Prochlorococcus marinus str. MIT 1214: one gene and its partner. The protein of the gene in region 2 binds, or shares a complex with, the protein of the main gene of each other region. Links are inferred from orthologs where the notes say so. Each region holds a gene or a part of one and is shown on either strand. Other genes may lie near its edges.

Region 1 (8,532 bases), 950 kb from region 2 along the record:
CCTAAAAACGTTGGAGCGTTTTGTTTTGATGGTGAAGGAACACCAACACAAAATATAAAATTGGTCTCAAACGGTATATTAACTAACCTACTTCATTCAGAGGCTACAGCAAGGAGGTTTGGTGCAACCCCAACTGGGCATGCTGGATTAGGAGCAAAGGTGTCGGTTTCCCCCGATTGGCTAGTTATAAGCAAAAGTGATTCTGAATTCGATAAAGATGAAAACCTAAGTGTTAAAAATACACTCAAGGAATACATTTTAATTGATGAACTATCTGCGATTCACTCAGGAGTAAAAGCTAGCCAGGGTTCATTCTCCTTGCCCTTTGATGGTTGGATTGTTAATGATGGCAAGAAGACTTCAATTGAAGCAGCAACAGTTGCAGGTGACATCTTAAATGTCTTAAAAAGTATCGTTAAAATTGAAGATGATCAGACCGTTACACATCAAGGAATTAGTCCCCACGTTTGGGTTGAGAACATGTCCATAACTGGTGAAGCGTGAAAATAGTTTTTTGGGGAACGCCTAAATATTCTGCTGAAAATTTAATAAGCATCGTTAGCTCGGGACTTGATGTAATTGCCGTCGTTACTCAACCGGATAAAAAGCGAGGTCGTGGAAACCAATTGTCTCCATCCCCAGTAAAAGAAGCTGCAATGGAGTTAGGTATACCCGTCTTTACAACAAAGTCAATAACTAAGGATCAAAATACCAAAGACATTCTCAAAAAATTGAAAGCTGATGTTTATGTAGTCGTTGCTTTTGGACAAATTCTACCGAGAGAAATATTAGACCTACCAAAGCTGGGATGCTGGAATAGTCACGCATCTTTGTTACCTGTTTGGAGAGGAGCGGCACCAATCCAGTGGAGCATTATTAATGATGATGCAACGACAGGTATATGTATTATGTACATGGAAGAAGGGTTAGATACAGGACCCGTTATTGAACAGGAGGTAACGGTGATCAATGATTCAGATAATCTAGAGTTACTTACGAATAGACTTTCGAAAATATCCTCAAAGCTATTAGTTAAAGCACTTGAAAGGATAAGTCATACCAAATGTATTAATAAATCAACAATGCTAGATGAATTAAATGCTGTTGAACAGTCTAAATTAAATGGTAATCCGAGTTATGCAAGGCAAATTAAAAAAGAAGATTATCTAATAAATTGGAACAAGAATGCAAGACAAATCATAAAGAAAATACAAGGGTTATATCCAAATGCATATACTCTATATAAAGGTAAAAGAATAAAAATCCTGGAAGCTACAACAAATATTAATAACGATCAATTGCTTGAAAGTCAAAGTATAGATACTGAACCTACAGAAGATAACATACCAGGAGAAATAACTATGATCGATAAACAGGACGGCATAAAAATAATGACGAATGATTTTCCGATCCAAATTAAATGTGCTCAATTAGAAGGGAAAAAGCCAACAGATAGTTATACTTTTTCGGTTCAATGCAAACTTCGAATTAATAATATATTGGGTAACTAGAGATAATTAATATTATTTATTTTGCTTGAAAAGCCCCATAGAAAAAGGATTAACATAACTAAGAAGAATAAATATTCGGGAACGACTAATTGTGAGAATATTAATTGGAGGATTAACTTTATCCCAATAATGCCAACTGCAATATAACCTGCTTTTTCCAAATTTGTATATATCTCAAGCCATTTAATAAATAACCCAGAAGTAAAACGTAATGCAATAACTCCTATTATTGCGCCTGTTATAACCAATAGAAATTGATCACTTATAGCAACTGCTGCAGTAATACTATCGATAGAAAAAGCTAAATCAGTTACTGATAATAGAAGGATAACTTTTACTATTGAACTTTCAGTCTTTTTATTATTATTATTTTCATTAGTGGAAATTTCATTAATGGAGATAAGCTTTGATATTGATAGAGATATCAAATAAGTACCACCAATAAGTTTTACTGGCCAGAAATCCAGGATGAATTGTGCAGCAAGAATTACAAGTATTCTAAATATTAAAGCAATAAATATCCCTATGTTTAGTGATCTTTTTTGAAGATCTATATTATTTAAGTTCTTTGTTATTGAGGCTAGAGCTACAGCATTATCAGCAGACAATACGAGCTCTAACGAAACAATAATTGGTAAGAGAGGGGCTAGCTCAACCCATCTATCTATACCATCAAGTAAAGGAGTTAAGGATCTGAGAGATGCTGAATCCATTAAATTAAGAAAAAAAGAGCTATTTATTCTGCCTGTTTGGTATATGTTAACTCTAATAATTCTTATTAGGGTAAATTCAGAAGGGTTATGCGAATTGATTCAAAACTTTGCCATATATCCGAGAATAAGGCTGTAGTTCAAGTTATAGGATGGCATAATGACAAAAATCTAGGAAGTGCTTTAGCCGAAGGGCCCACAGTTGAAGTTGCCGAGGACAATGCAATATCAAGACTAAAAAAAAGGTTAAAGTCAGTCACAAATAATGATACATATATAAGTTCAATTAATGAAGAAATAACTAAATCTACATTGAAAGTTCAATTACCAAATAGTAATAAAATTGAGAAAAGTAATGTCAATCATGAACCGAGTGATTGGAGCAACGAATTAACTGCAATTGATTTAGAAATTCAACGTTTAAATTGGAGTCGAGATGATGAAATTAGTTTTCTAGAAAAAAAATTAGGATACAACAATCGAAACAAAATAACTAATTATAGTGATATTGTAAATTATTTAAACCTTTTAAAAAATGAGAACCAGCAAAAACAACATAAGGGTTTTGAAGTAAATATTAATAGTTTAATTGATGAGTCAGATATGATACTTAGGGATCTATCATGGGACAATATACAGGGAAGAGAATATTTACAAAAGGAGTTTAATGTTTCAACTAGGAAAGAACTTAATGAAAAACAATTAATCTCATTTGTTGAAAAGCTTAAATCAATTAGAAGTCAGTATCTACCTCATTAATACTTCTCAATGCGATAAACAAAATGATATAGTAATATGAATATATAAAGTAACGAAGAATAGTGTCTTTAGAGTCAATAGCAAATTATTTAGAAAATCATCAGTTAACAAATGAGTTGATTGTAAGAACAAATAGAGAAGATAGATTAATATTAACTGGAGCATCACGTACAGCAAAAGCATTAATTACAACTTCGCTTGCTAAAAAAGGATCAAAAATATTATTAGTAATAGTACCTACATTAGAAGATGCTACCAGGTGGTTTCCTCTAGTAAATGAATGTGGATGGAGCAAGACATGTTTGTATCCAACGAGCGAAGTATCACCATATGATTCTGTACAAGTAACCTCAGAAATCATATGGGGCCAATTGCAAGTTCTTAGTGATATATTAGAGTTGAAAGAAGATGAAAATATTGCAATAATTGCTACTGAAAGGTCATTGCAACCTCATCTCCCTCCATTTGAATATCTAAAATCAAAGTGTATTAAATTAAATGTAGGGGATGAATTAAACCTACGTGAATTATCTTTAAAATTAAGTGAATCTGGTTATATTAAGTCTAGTAATATTGATCAAGAGGGGACATGGACACGACGTGGAGATATTATTGATATCTATCCTGTTAGTAGTGAACTACCAATTAGATTGGAGTTGTTTGGTGATAAATTAGAGAAGATTAAAGAATTTGATCCAATATCACAACGATCATTGGATCAAATTGATAACGTATGTATTACACCGACAGGTTTTGATCCACTAATCATCGATAAGCTTTTATCAATTAAAGATAAGGATCTATCAATTTTGTTTTCGGATGATGAGTACTCTGAGTTAGTAAATTCTAATTCTTTAGAATCAGCAAAAAAATATTTAGGTGTTGCATTTGATAAGCCTTCATCGTTGCTAGATTATTTAGATGATAGTACATTTATTGTAGTTGATGAAAGGTTACAAGGTTTATCCCATGGAAATGCATGGTATAACATAGTTAATGAAAGTTATACGGAAATTATTACAAATTCAATAGAAAAAAAATCATTACAAGATATTTTTAAACCTAATCTTCATAATAAAATTAATAATATTTATAATTCATTAAATTCTTATCAAGGTTTCGATATAACCGATTTAGATGATACTACAGGAAAAGAAAATGTATTTAATATTTCTAGTAAAGTTCATCAATGGCTTCCTAATCAATATGGTAAAATAAGTCTTTCACTAAAAGACTATATAAGAGATAAATTTTCTATCTGGATAATATCAGCTCAACCTAGTCGTGCAGTTTCTCTCTTAGAAGAACATGAACTTATATCTAAGTTCATACCCAATAATACTGATCTATATGGTATTAAAAGTGTTATTGAAGACAATATACCTGTTGCTATTAAAAATACTAATGAGGGCGAAATTGAAGGGTTTTATCTTCCAGCTTGGAAAATTGCCATAATAACAGATAAGGAATTTTTTGGACAACATAATATTTCTAGTACAGGCTATATAAGAAGAAGAAAGCAGGCGCAGAGTAAAAAAATAGATCCTAATAAAATGAAGCCTGGGGACTACGTAGTTCATAGAAATCATGGTATAGGATTATTTCAGAATATCCAAAAATTAAATATTAATGGTGAATCTAGAGATTATCTTGTAATAAGATATATGGATGGAAAATTAAGTGTTGCTGCAGATCAACTTGGTAGTTTAGGTAGATATAGGAACTCCAATTCAAACACTCCCACAATAAGTAAATTAGGTGGTGCAAATTGGAACAAAATAAAGGCTAAAGCAAAAAAGTCTGTTAAAAAAGTTGCTATTGATTTAATCAAGTTATATGCAGAAAGAAGTAAAGAAAAAGGATTCAAGTTTCCAAATGATGGTCCTTGGCAAAATGAATTAGAGGACTCATTTCCTTATGCATTAACAGCTGATCAAGCGACCGCTACTACTCAAGTCAAATGTGATATGGAAAGTGATAAACCTATGGATAGATTAATTTGTGGTGATGTTGGTTTCGGCAAAACAGAGGTAGCAATAAGGGCAATATTTAAAGCAATTACATCTGGGAAACAAATAGCATTGTTAGCACCAACTACAGTATTATCTCAACAACACTGGAGAACTATTTCTGACCGATTTGCACCTTACCCTATAAAAGTATCATTACTGAATAGATTTAAAACATCTAGTGAAAGAAAACAAATCATAAGTGGCCTTAAAGAAGGAAAAATTGATGCTGTTGTTGGTACACATCAACTCTTAAATAAAAAATTAGTTTATAAGGACTTAGGGCTTCTAGTTATAGATGAAGAGCAACGCTTTGGAGTTAATCAAAAAGAGAAGATAAAAGAATTAAAAAAGAGTGTAGATGTATTAACTCTCTCTGCCACTCCCATTCCAAGGACTCTATACATGAGTCTTTCTGGTGTTCGTGAAATGAGTCTAATTACAACACCACCACCATTACGTAGGCCTATTAAAACTCATTTATCACCAATTGATAATGAAATAATTAGAAGCGCAATATCGCAAGAGATTGATAGAGGTGGCCAGATATTTTATATAGTTCCTAGAATAAAGGGGATTGAGGATGTAGCTGAAAAATTAAAAATAATGATTCCAAATGTTAAATTATTGATTGCTCACGGTCAAATGGAAGAAGGAGAATTAGAAAATGCAATGCTGGCATTTAATGCTGGAGAAGCTGATATTTTACTATGTACAACTATTGTGGAAAGTGGTTTAGATATTCCTCGAGTAAACACTATTTTAATTGAAGATTCACACAAATTTGGTTTATCTCAACTTTACCAATTGAGAGGCAGAGTAGGTCGCAGTGGTGTACAAGCGCATGCATGGTTGTTTTATCCAAGTAATGAGAAATTAAATGAGACTTCCAGGCAACGGTTAAAGGCCATAAAAGAATTTAGTGACTTGGGTAGTGGTTATCAGTTAGCTATGAGGGATATGGAAATTAGGGGCGTTGGAAATATTTTAGGTATTGAACAAAGCGGACAAATGGAATCTATAGGATTTGATTTGTATATGGAATTATTGCAAGAAACTATCGCTGAAATACAAGGACAAGACATTCCAACTGTTGACGATACACAAATAGATTTGCCTGTTACAGCCTTTATACCTGGAGATTGGATTACTGATCCAGATGAAAAAATAAACGCTTATAGATTAGCTAGTCAATGTGAAGATAATGAAGCTTTAGTTCAATTTGCTAGCAATCTGATCGATAGATATGGAGCATTACCAAAGGCAGTTGAATCACTAATAGAAGTAATGAAATTAAAAATAATCGCCAAAAAGTGTGGCTTTTCGAGAATTAAATTGTCAAAACCAAACGTTGAGCTTGAAACAATGATGGATGAGCCAGCTTTTAAGTTATTAAGAAAAGGTTTGGCAAACCATCTTCACGGAAGATTTATATATAAAAAAGGAGCTCGGCATTCAACTGTTACGATTAGAGGTCTTGGTATATTAGACAGCGACAAACTTTTAGATCAACTTACGGAATGGTTAAAATTAATGAATTCTGAAATAAGCACTCAAGAAATCCAATCATAAATTCTAAAAGAAAAGACATGTCAATTTTTCAATTGGTTGAAGAAGACGCTTCTAGATTAAAAAATTGCTATAGTCACCAAAATTTGGTTGTTATTACCTTGGGTGAAGTAATAGAAGTCAGTACTAACCAATATGGGCTAAGTCTTTTTAGCGGCATGATAAGTCTTTTAGCGTTAGGGATCTATACACTTTTGACAGTTGACCCAGGAAATGATGATGATGATTCCGACTCTGGAAGCGGTGGTTTGATGCAACCAGTAAATTAATCTGAAGTCAACCAGAAATTATTTTTGAAAGTCTTTCTCTAAAATCACCCTTAGCAATCCCCCCTTTTAATTCCCCAATAATTTTAAATTCCCCCTCAGGGTTATCAACTAATAGATAGGTCGGCCACCCCATACCTTCTTTTGTAGGATATTGTTTTAATAGTATTGGTCTATATTTTCTATAAACCATTGTATCCTGAAGTTTTACACTTATAAATTCAATACCTAATTCATTTGCAACCTTAGAGTCAAAGAAGCTCATCCTGTGACAAGTACCACAATCCTCAGAACTAAACTTAATTAGAGAATAGGGCATGAATAAATCCTATTGAGAACTAATTCTTATTATAGCTTTTAATAAAAATAGTTCAGTTATTAGACTTATTATTTCTTGCAATAACTGAAAAGAATGGATCACTATCTGCAGAATAAAACCCAAAAACCTTTTTAACTTTTGTTTTTTCATTGAATGTTTTTTCAACCCTCCATCCATTAGCATTAAGAACACTGATAACGTATTCAATTCTTTTTTGCTCTGATGAATAAGTCCAGATATTTGGAGCCTTGGTCCAGAATGCTCGATTAGTGAATGAGATTATCAATAATGAATCAGACTTGATAATCCTTGATAGTTCTAATGCAACTCTTTCAGGATATTGAAGGTATTGCCATCCTGCAACAATTAATCCAATATCAATGGAAGAATCTTCAATAGGGATATTTTGTGTCTTATTTAAATTTTGCACCCAGAAATTATCAAGTCTTTTATTAGAGATTAACTCAGCTTCATTCATTCCATGACCAATAACTTTTTTATATCTAATATTTGATGGTAAATGGCTTACCCAACTACTCATTAAATCTAAAATCACATGGTGATCACATAAATACTCTGAGTATAAATTCGTAAGTCTTGATCTAAATGGCTCACTGAGGTGATGAACGTATCTAGGCTGTTGATAAAAGATATGATCATCAGCAATATCGATTTTCGCTCTATCATAAATAGACAGTTTCATATAAACATAGATTTATGATAATTTTAGAAGATTTTTAATTTATTGGCGAATAAAAGAAAACTTTTTTGAAAAATATAAAATATTATATAATCAATCAATAAAATCATTGATAATTATTTTTATAATATTTAGTTGCTATTAATTTCATATTATTCAGTTTGCGTAAATGAGGGTTGAGAGTTATTAGTGTTCTCTCTTAACTCTATCTTATTATTTGTAGGAATAAATAATAACAGACTACTAGTAAATATAAAAATAATAAGAGCATAATAGAAATTAGAATTATTCTTAGAAACAGGTAAACTATTTCGTATAAGTTTCTTGGTAAAAGGTTTATCTTGATTTATGTTCCATCTAATATTAAATCTAGGATCATATCTTAAGAGATCGAAACATCTTGTTAAGTCTGACAATTCAGAATCATCTAAAATAATTTCTAAAGGCGAAACCCCCTTCTTTGTGCTTTTAAGTATTAATTTGTGACTAATACCGAAAGGAGATAGTGTCACAATTTTCTTATTAGATATGAATGTTTTACGAATTCCAGAGATATATGATCTTGAATATTTAAGTATTACTTGCATCAAATCATCAAGATGTTCCTTCTCTCCTTCTAACAGAGGTGAACCAATGATGTTCAATGTCCATGAAGATAGAATTCCTATAGTCTCTTCTGAATCTCCGTT
Region 2 (7,949 bases):
ACCATATCAACAACTTACATTGATACTTGAAGAAGAATCACAATAAAATTGCAAATTAATGACTTTTGAAAAATCGAAAATGTTTTAAACCATCTATTACACCATCTTTAGAATCAGAAAAGAAGACTCTTTGTTGAGAGCTCAATCCATCTAACGATGAATCATGCTCAAAAGGAACAATATTAGTCGTTAATCCTCTTATTAACTCAGCATCACCTTGTTGACTTGCCACGACAATAACTTGATCTAAAGATAAACCCCAACGTAAAGTCAAAAATCTAATCGCTTCTGCTCTTGATGCTCGCAAAGGAACAACATCTAAGTACCAATGACATTTCAGATGTGGAGAAGCAACCAGTCCTGACTGCCTAAGTCTTTTTCGTACTAAAGGTAAAATTGCTTCACTAGGTTCTTTTAATAAATAACTAACCTTAAAAGGAGCTTGATTTTCAGTTGATTGAAGCTCTAAATAATCTTTTAAATCAAACAAAACCTTCTCTACGCCTTTCCGATCCCAATCAACAGTTATTGAATCTTGCCAAAAAATATCTGATTTGTTTTCATCAGCATAATAAATTTCAGTACCTGCTTGACATATCCAAACTGCGGGTTTGGGTAATTGTGTTTCTGTATATCGATAGCGAGCAGCATTAATTGATCTTCCAGTTAAAATTCCCAATTTAATGTTGTTTTTCAATGAATAATCTTTTAAATCCCATTTCAATTTTTTTAAGACTTTATCTTGCTCAAGATAATTATCTAAATCAAGAAATAAAAGTTTTTGACCGCTAGGACTTGTTTGATTAATATTTCCCAATGACCAATGTCGAGGTGCAAGAAATTTCAAACGCTTCTGCATCAATGCAATGTAATTACAAACATGTGCATCCCAACTGAAATGCCTGCTTACTGCTTCCACTCCGTTATTACTCCAAGTTTTCCATAAAGAAGTGTTGGAACCAGCAGTCTCTAAACCATCTCGAAAAGCCTCTAAGTCAGTTACATCTACGAGAAGACCATTTTCACATCGAGACAAAATATCCCTTGGGCCACCGTCGTCTGTAGTCACCATTGGCAACCCACACGCGGCAGCTTCCAACAGTGTCAGGCCAAAAGGCTCAGTTAAGGCAGGGTTAACAAATAATCCGTTTTTATTCGCAGCCCAACGATAAATTGAAGGAATTTGCTCTCTTCTATGTTGTTTTGGATAAGCAACTTTTCCATATAAATTATATTTATCAACTAATTCAAAAACTTGCTGAAATACTTCTCTTTGCTGTTTCTCAAGCTGACGTGAATCCTCTCGACATCCCAAGATTAAAATAAGATTATGTCTTTGCTGCAAAATTGAAGAACGTCCATAAGTCTCAATCAACGCAGGAATATTTTTTCTCCTGACTGCTCTAGATATAGCCAGCAGAGGAGGAAGATTTAAGTCTCTCAAAAAAGGTTTAAACAGTTTATTTAATTCTTTTTCTTCATCAATTGAATCAGAATCTATTGGATGAAAACGATTTAAATCAACGCCTGGGGGAATTATTTCTACATTTTCTAAGCTATATCGCCCATAACGCGCGTACTGTTCAACAGATTCCTGCTTAGTACTTGTTATGAGTAAATTTGAATGTGCTAAAGCCAATTCTTCTGCATCAATTCTTTTACTAATCGAATATGTCTGCTCTATTTGATCATGATCTATGCCAGCAGCCAACAATCTTCTAAGTTTTTCCCGACCCAATGAATGGCCCGTAAAAACCAATGGCAAACCTAATCTTCTGCTTACCAATGCTCCAACATAACCAGCATCGGCATAATGAGCATGAATCCAATCTGGCAAACTATTTTTTTTCTGTAATCTGTCAACTATTTGATCCGCTAAGTCATCTAGATACGGCCACAACAATTCCTTCCTGATATAACGCTTAGGTCCAAAAGGTAATCGAATAATTTCAGCACAATTTGATATCTTTTCTACAGGGATTGAATAATCAGTCGATACCCTCCTATCAATAATTAATCTGGTAATAAGTTCAACTTTTTCAACTTCTGGTCTTGACGCAAGTCCTTTAACTAGTTCTAAAACGTATAAAGTTTGTCCACCTGTATCTGAATCTCTACCCAATTCAAGATCATGTGAGCGGATTAAACCATGCAAATTTAAATGTAGAAGTTTTAATCCCAAGTGGAATACTTATTCAAGATGTTGGATAAATAATTGATTTTATGAGTACTAAATCTAAAGAAAGAATAATATTTTTTTTAGGGGAGGAATGAATTTTTAATCTTAAGTCTATAACTAGGTTTTTTGGTCATTTTTAAATCAAAATCCAGATAAATAAATCATCAAGGTTAAGTAATATGTACAAAAATTCAAAAATATTCAAACTTTTTTGGGAGGATGATTTTCCAAAACTTTTTTTAAATAATTTCCCGTATGACTCTTGGAGTCTCGCGCAACTTCTTCAGGAGTTCCCATAGCAATAATCTCTCCTCCTCGGTTCCCGCCTTCAGGCCCCATATCAATAATCCAATCTGAACATCTAATAACATCCAAATTATGCTCAATAACAATAATTGAGTTTCCCTTATCTACCAATCTCTGGATTACATCCATTAATTTATGAACATCATAAAAACTTAAACCAGTGGTAGGTTCATCAATTAAATAAAGAGTTTTACCAGTAGCTCTTCTAGATAACTCAGTAGCGAGTTTGACTCTTTGAGCTTCTCCTCCAGATAAAGTTGGAGCCGGCTGGCCAAGCTTAATATATCCAAGACCAACATCTAAAAGTGTTCTTAATCGATCTGCAGCTTGAGGTATTGCAGAAAAAACATCAACTGCTTGTTCAACAGTCATTTCTAATACATCAGAAATCGAATAATTCTTATATTTGACTTGTAATGTTTCTCGGTTAAAGCGAGCTCCTTTACATACATCACATTGAACATAAACATCAGGAAGAAAATTCATTTCAATTACATTTACACCTTGACCACGACAAGCTTCACATCTTCCACCTTTAACATTAAAACTAAATTGACCTGCTTGATATCCTCTCGCTTTTGCTTCGACAGAAGTTGCAAAAAGTTGGCGTATAGGATCAAATGCACCGGTATAAGTAGCCGTATTAGATCTTGGTGTTCTACCAATTGGAGATTGATCTATAACAATAACCTTATCAATAGATTTAATACCTTTCAGTTCTTTTAAACCTTTTGGAAAAGGAACTTTTAAACCTAAAGAGTGGTTTAAAGCAGGATGGAGTAATTCATTAATTAAAGTACTTTTACCACTACCACTTACTCCAGTAACAGCAACCAACCTACCTAATGGAAAATCTACAGAAACATTTTTTAGATTATTTTTATTACAATCAATCAAACGTAATTTTCTTTGTACCGAATCTCTTCTGGTAGCAGGCGTAGGAATAGATGAACGCCCACTAAGATAAGCACCAGTCAATGATTCTTTTGCATTCAGCAAACTATCTAAAGATCCTTCAGCAATAATTTCGCCGCCATGAACACCAGCACCAGGTCCAATATCAACCAAATGATCAGCTGCTCTTATTGTATCTTCGTCATGTTCAACAACAACCAACGTATTACCTAGATCACGTAATTTTTTTAAAGTAGATAATAATCGATCATTATCTCTTTGATGTAGTCCAATACTAGGCTCATCTAACACATAAAGAACTCCTGTTAAACCTGCACCTATTTGGGTAGCAAGTCGTATTCGTTGCGCTTCCCCACCAGACAACGTCATTGCTGGCCTATCTAAAGTTAAGTAATCAAGTCCAACATCTAAGAGAAATTGAAGACGTAGTCGAATTTCTTTTAAAACTAATTCCCCAATTTTGGTTTGTTTGTTAGAAAGTAATTGCTTTGAGTTTTTAGTTGTCTCTAGACCCATTAAGGCCTCAACATTCTCAAGTGTGGTAGACACACTAGATGAAGTAAGATCAGTTATTGCAAAAGGCCCAAGTTTTACAGCAAGCGCTTCAGGACGTAATCTCTTGCCATGACAGGTTGCACAAGGAACTAATTCAAGATATTTTTCTAGCTTTTGACGAACAGCTTCACCATTCGCATCCTGCAACTGTCTTTCTAAAATAGGTAAAATACCTTCAAAAGGTCTTTTAAAGCCAGAATCTTGTTTATATCTACTATCTACTTTTATTAAAATAGGTTCTTTACTGCCATTTAACAAAATATTTTTTTGTGCTTCTTTTAAATCTTTCCAAGGAGTTTTTATCTCAAAGCCAAATGCCTCACCAACTGAAAATAATAATGAAAAATAATATGAATTATCCTTATCACTCCATGGTGCAACAGCAGCATAAACTGGTAGTGATGGATCAGGTATAACTCTCTCACAGGTGAATTTTTTCAAATGACCAAGGCCATGACAATCAGGACATGCTCCATATGGACTATTAAATGAAAACAACCTTGGTGATAATTCCTCAATCACTGCCCCATGAACAGGACAAGCAAAGTTCTCAGAAAATAATCTTTCCCTATCAATACCTTTCGGAAGTTCTTCATTTTTTTTAGGTACTACTTCAACAATTGCTAAGCCATCTCCCCTTTTTAAAGTAGTACTTAATGAATCAGTTAATCTTTCTTCAATACCCTCTCTCGCAATCAATCTATCAACCACTACCTCAATAGAATGAACTTGATTTTTATCTAATTCAATATTATCTGCCAATTCTCTAACGTCTTTGTTAATTCTGACTCGAGCAAATCCTTCTGCAGCCAATCCAGAAAGTAATTTTGAATGTGTTCCTTTTTTACCTCTAACAACAGGTGCAAGTAGTTGATATCGTGTCCCTTCTGGAAGAGTTTTTATTTGATCAACCATCTCATCAATACTTTGAGGCTTAATGGGCCTCGCACACTCTGGACAATGAGGTTCTCCCGCTCTTCCAAAAAGCAAACGAAAATAATCTTGTATTTCGGTGACGGTTCCAACTGTTGAACGAGGATTATGACTTGTTGATTTTTGATCAATAGAAATTGCTGGAGATAAACCCTCAATTGAATCAACATCAGGTTTATCAACTTGACCTAAAAATTGTCTTGCGTATGCGGACAAACTCTCAACATATCGCCTTTGACCTTCAGCAAAAATAGTATCAAACGCTAAAGAACTTTTACCACTGCCACTGACACCTGTAAAAACCACCAATTTATTTCTTGGAATAGATAAATCAACATTTTTTAAATTATGTTGCCTTGCACCACGAATAGTTATGAGTTCTTCACTGGAAGAACCAAGATTTAATGTCTTTTTTTTAGGATTAGATTTTTGAATTCCCATTAGGGGAAAAACATTAATAGCTAATTGTATAAAAAAATATGCTCATCATGCAGCTTTGTGTTCCAGCAAGCTCGCCGCATAGGCATTGGCATCTACAATTTGACCCCCAGCCAATAGAGCCAATTCTCTTTGCCTATCTGCGGTTTCCTTTAAATTAGTGACAGAGGACTTGGTACAACCTTCGAAAATAGTCTTTTTTAAAGCAAAATGATTATCAGCAAATGCTGCAATTAAAGGTTGATGAGTTACACAAAAAACTTGTCGATGCTTTGACAATTCACTAAGCAACTTAGCCACATAACTACTAACTGATCCACTAACACCTGAATCAATTTCATCAAAAATTAATAAATTAGTTTGATCAAATGAAGCAAAGATTGACTTTATTGCAAGAAGAACCCTAGATTTCTCACCTCCTGAAGCTGATTCTCCAAGAGGGGCTAAGGGAAGACCTGGATTTGCTGAAAACATAAAGGTAACTTTATCAATCCCGTTACTTGTTGGTTCACATTCTTCAAAAACAACTTTAAAGCGAATATTAGGAATACCTAATTTTTTCAAACTATTGATCAATTCATGTTCAAATTTTAATGCAATAGTTTTTCTTATCACTGATAAATTTATATTAGACTTGTCTCTAATCATTCTTTTTTTATATTCGAATGAAGAAAGTTGATTGATATTATTAGAATCATCTTGAGAAGATAAACAATTAATTAATTCATTTTTATAGATAATCAGATCTGCTATATTTCTTCGATATTTTGTTTGATAAAATTTGAGAGTAGATAATCTAACTTGTAAATCATTTAAAAAAGATGGATCAATATCTAATGTTTTTTCATAATCATTTATCTGATAAATTAAATCATTGAGATTGTTAGTTATTCTATAAAAGTTATCAAAAATCGGTTCTAGAGTAGAATCAATTTGAGACAATGTTTTTAATTCATTAATGCAAAAATTAGTATGATCTATAATTGATGGATATTCATCTAAGCTTTCATTTAAACGAATTAATAAAGATTTAACTCCTTCTTTTAATCTTAAAATATTTGATAAACGATTCTGATCAGTTTCTAGCTTAGCTTCCTCCTCTGGATCTTCTAAATCTAATTTATCTAAATCATTGTATATATACTGCATTTCCTCAAACTCTTTTTTTGAATCAGAGATTTTATCTCTTACCTGCTCAAGCCTTAGATTAGAATCATGCCAGATTTTCCAATCTTGCTTTACTTGAGTAATAGATTCTTCAATTTTTTTTAAACCTAAAGAATCTAATAAACTTAATTGATAACATGAGTTGTTCAAAATGTAAGTATCACCTTGTAAAGTAAAATCAAACAAAAGTGATCTTAATTCTGATATTTGATTTTTATTAACTAATACACCATTAATTCTAAATCTAGATTTATATTTATGATCTTTCAGCCGCCATTCCCTGGTCACAATTAATTCTTCATCAACATCAAATTCTTGATTGATTAACCAATCTTTTGTCTTCTGCAATACAGAAAAAACACCTTCAATTGATGAAAAAACAGATCCTTTAGGTACCAATCGATTATCTAGAGAAGTTTTTTTATTCGCCAATAGAGCATTCAATGTATCAATAAATATTGATTTACCTGAACCAGTTTGCCCTGTAAAAACGGTAAAACCCTTATCAAAGTCTATCTCTAAGTTCCCAAATAAAGCTATATTTTGAAAACGAAGGCTAGTTAGCATAACTCTAAGGAATCAAAAAGACGCAAATTAGGCGTAAAATGAACTAGAAGGGATGTAAGAACATCGCCATACCAAAATGGCCGAAGAACTCAGCGATTTTATTGAAGCCTCAGGTCTACTTGAGTATGACCCGGTGGCTATTGACTCAATCTACAAAAAAAATCCAATTCGTCTACTTCGCAGGCTTTGGCAGACACTATTACCCATTGGATTGTTTTTACTTGGCGTTGGATGGGAAAAGTTAATTGGTTCCTTAGAAAAAAACGAGAGAAAAACTTTTAGAGCCAAAGAATTTACCCAACTGCTTGTTGATTTAGGACCAGCATTTATAAAAGCAGGACAAGCACTATCTACCAGACCAGATATTGTTCCTCCAACAGTTTTAGAAGAACTAGCACAGCTTCAAGATCAACTACCAGGTTTTGAAAGTAAACTGGCTATGGCATGCATTGAACAAGATTTAGAAGACAAAATAGAAAACATTTTTCAAGAAATAGATAGGGAACCAATTTCGGCAGCATCTTTAGGACAAGTACATAAAGCAACACTCAAAAATGGAGAAAAAGTTGCTGTTAAGATTCAAAGACCAGGCTTAAGAGAACAAATAACTTTAGATCTATACATAGTGAGAAATATAGCTATATGGTTTAAGAATAATATTGGGATTATTAGAAGTGATTTAGTGGCTTTAATAGATGAACTGGGCAAAAGAATATTTGAGGAAATGGATTACATTAATGAAGCTAAAAATGCAGAAAAATTTAAGAAGCTTCATAGCGCCAATAAAAAAATTGCAGTCCCAAAAATTTATAGAGAGGCTACAAGTAGAAGAGTGCTAACAATGGAATGGATAGATGGCACAAAATTAACAAACATAGACGCTGTCAAA

The links.
Region 1: the proteins of uvrA (region 2) and mfd are in contact, whole or in part, in a crystal structure (PDB 4DFC), measured with the Escherichia coli proteins. The link is inferred for Prochlorococcus marinus str. MIT 1214 from one-to-one orthologs.

Annotation. Positions count from the first base shown.
Region 1 is NZ_CP114777.1:378,177-386,708, forward strand. What follows is about bases 2,720-6,761. They hold mfd (transcription-repair coupling factor), read left to right. Parts: upstream 2,720-3,042; coding sequence 3,043-6,561; downstream 6,562-6,761. Other genes in these bases: O5639_RS02010 (hypothetical protein), read left to right, coding at 2,720-2,980; O5639_RS02020 (hypothetical protein), read left to right, coding at 6,579-6,761. In the rest of the region: O5639_RS01995 (TldD/PmbA family protein), read left to right, coding at 1-504; fmt (methionyl-tRNA formyltransferase), read left to right, coding at 501-1,511; O5639_RS02005 (TerC family protein), read right to left, coding at 1,508-2,224; more of O5639_RS02010, read left to right, coding at 2,312-2,719; more of O5639_RS02020, read left to right, coding at 6,762-6,827; O5639_RS02025 (TlpA family protein disulfide reductase), read right to left, coding at 6,835-7,143; O5639_RS02030 (SAM-dependent methyltransferase), read right to left, coding at 7,196-7,846; O5639_RS02035 (DUF4335 domain-containing protein), read right to left, coding at 7,996-8,532. UniProt on the Escherichia coli protein: Couples transcription and DNA repair by recognizing RNA polymerase (RNAP) stalled at DNA lesions. Mediates ATP-dependent release of RNAP and its truncated transcript from the DNA, and recruitment of nucleotide excision repair machinery to the damaged site.
Region 2 is NZ_CP114777.1:1,325,950-1,333,898, forward strand. The notes cover bases 2,181-5,639. They hold uvrA (excinuclease ABC subunit UvrA), read right to left. Parts: upstream 5,330-5,639; coding sequence 2,381-5,329; downstream 2,181-2,380. Other genes in these bases: O5639_RS07460 (HAD family hydrolase), read right to left, coding at 2,181-2,182; O5639_RS07470 (DNA repair protein RecN), read right to left, coding at 5,375-5,639. Outside these bases: O5639_RS07455 (hypothetical protein), read left to right, coding at 1-46; more of O5639_RS07460, read right to left, coding at 56-2,180; more of O5639_RS07470, read right to left, coding at 5,640-7,060; O5639_RS07475 (ABC1 kinase family protein), read left to right, coding at 7,137-7,949. UniProt on the Escherichia coli protein: The UvrABC repair system catalyzes the recognition and processing of DNA lesions. UvrA is an ATPase and a DNA-binding protein. A damage recognition complex composed of 2 UvrA and 2 UvrB subunits scans DNA for abnormalities.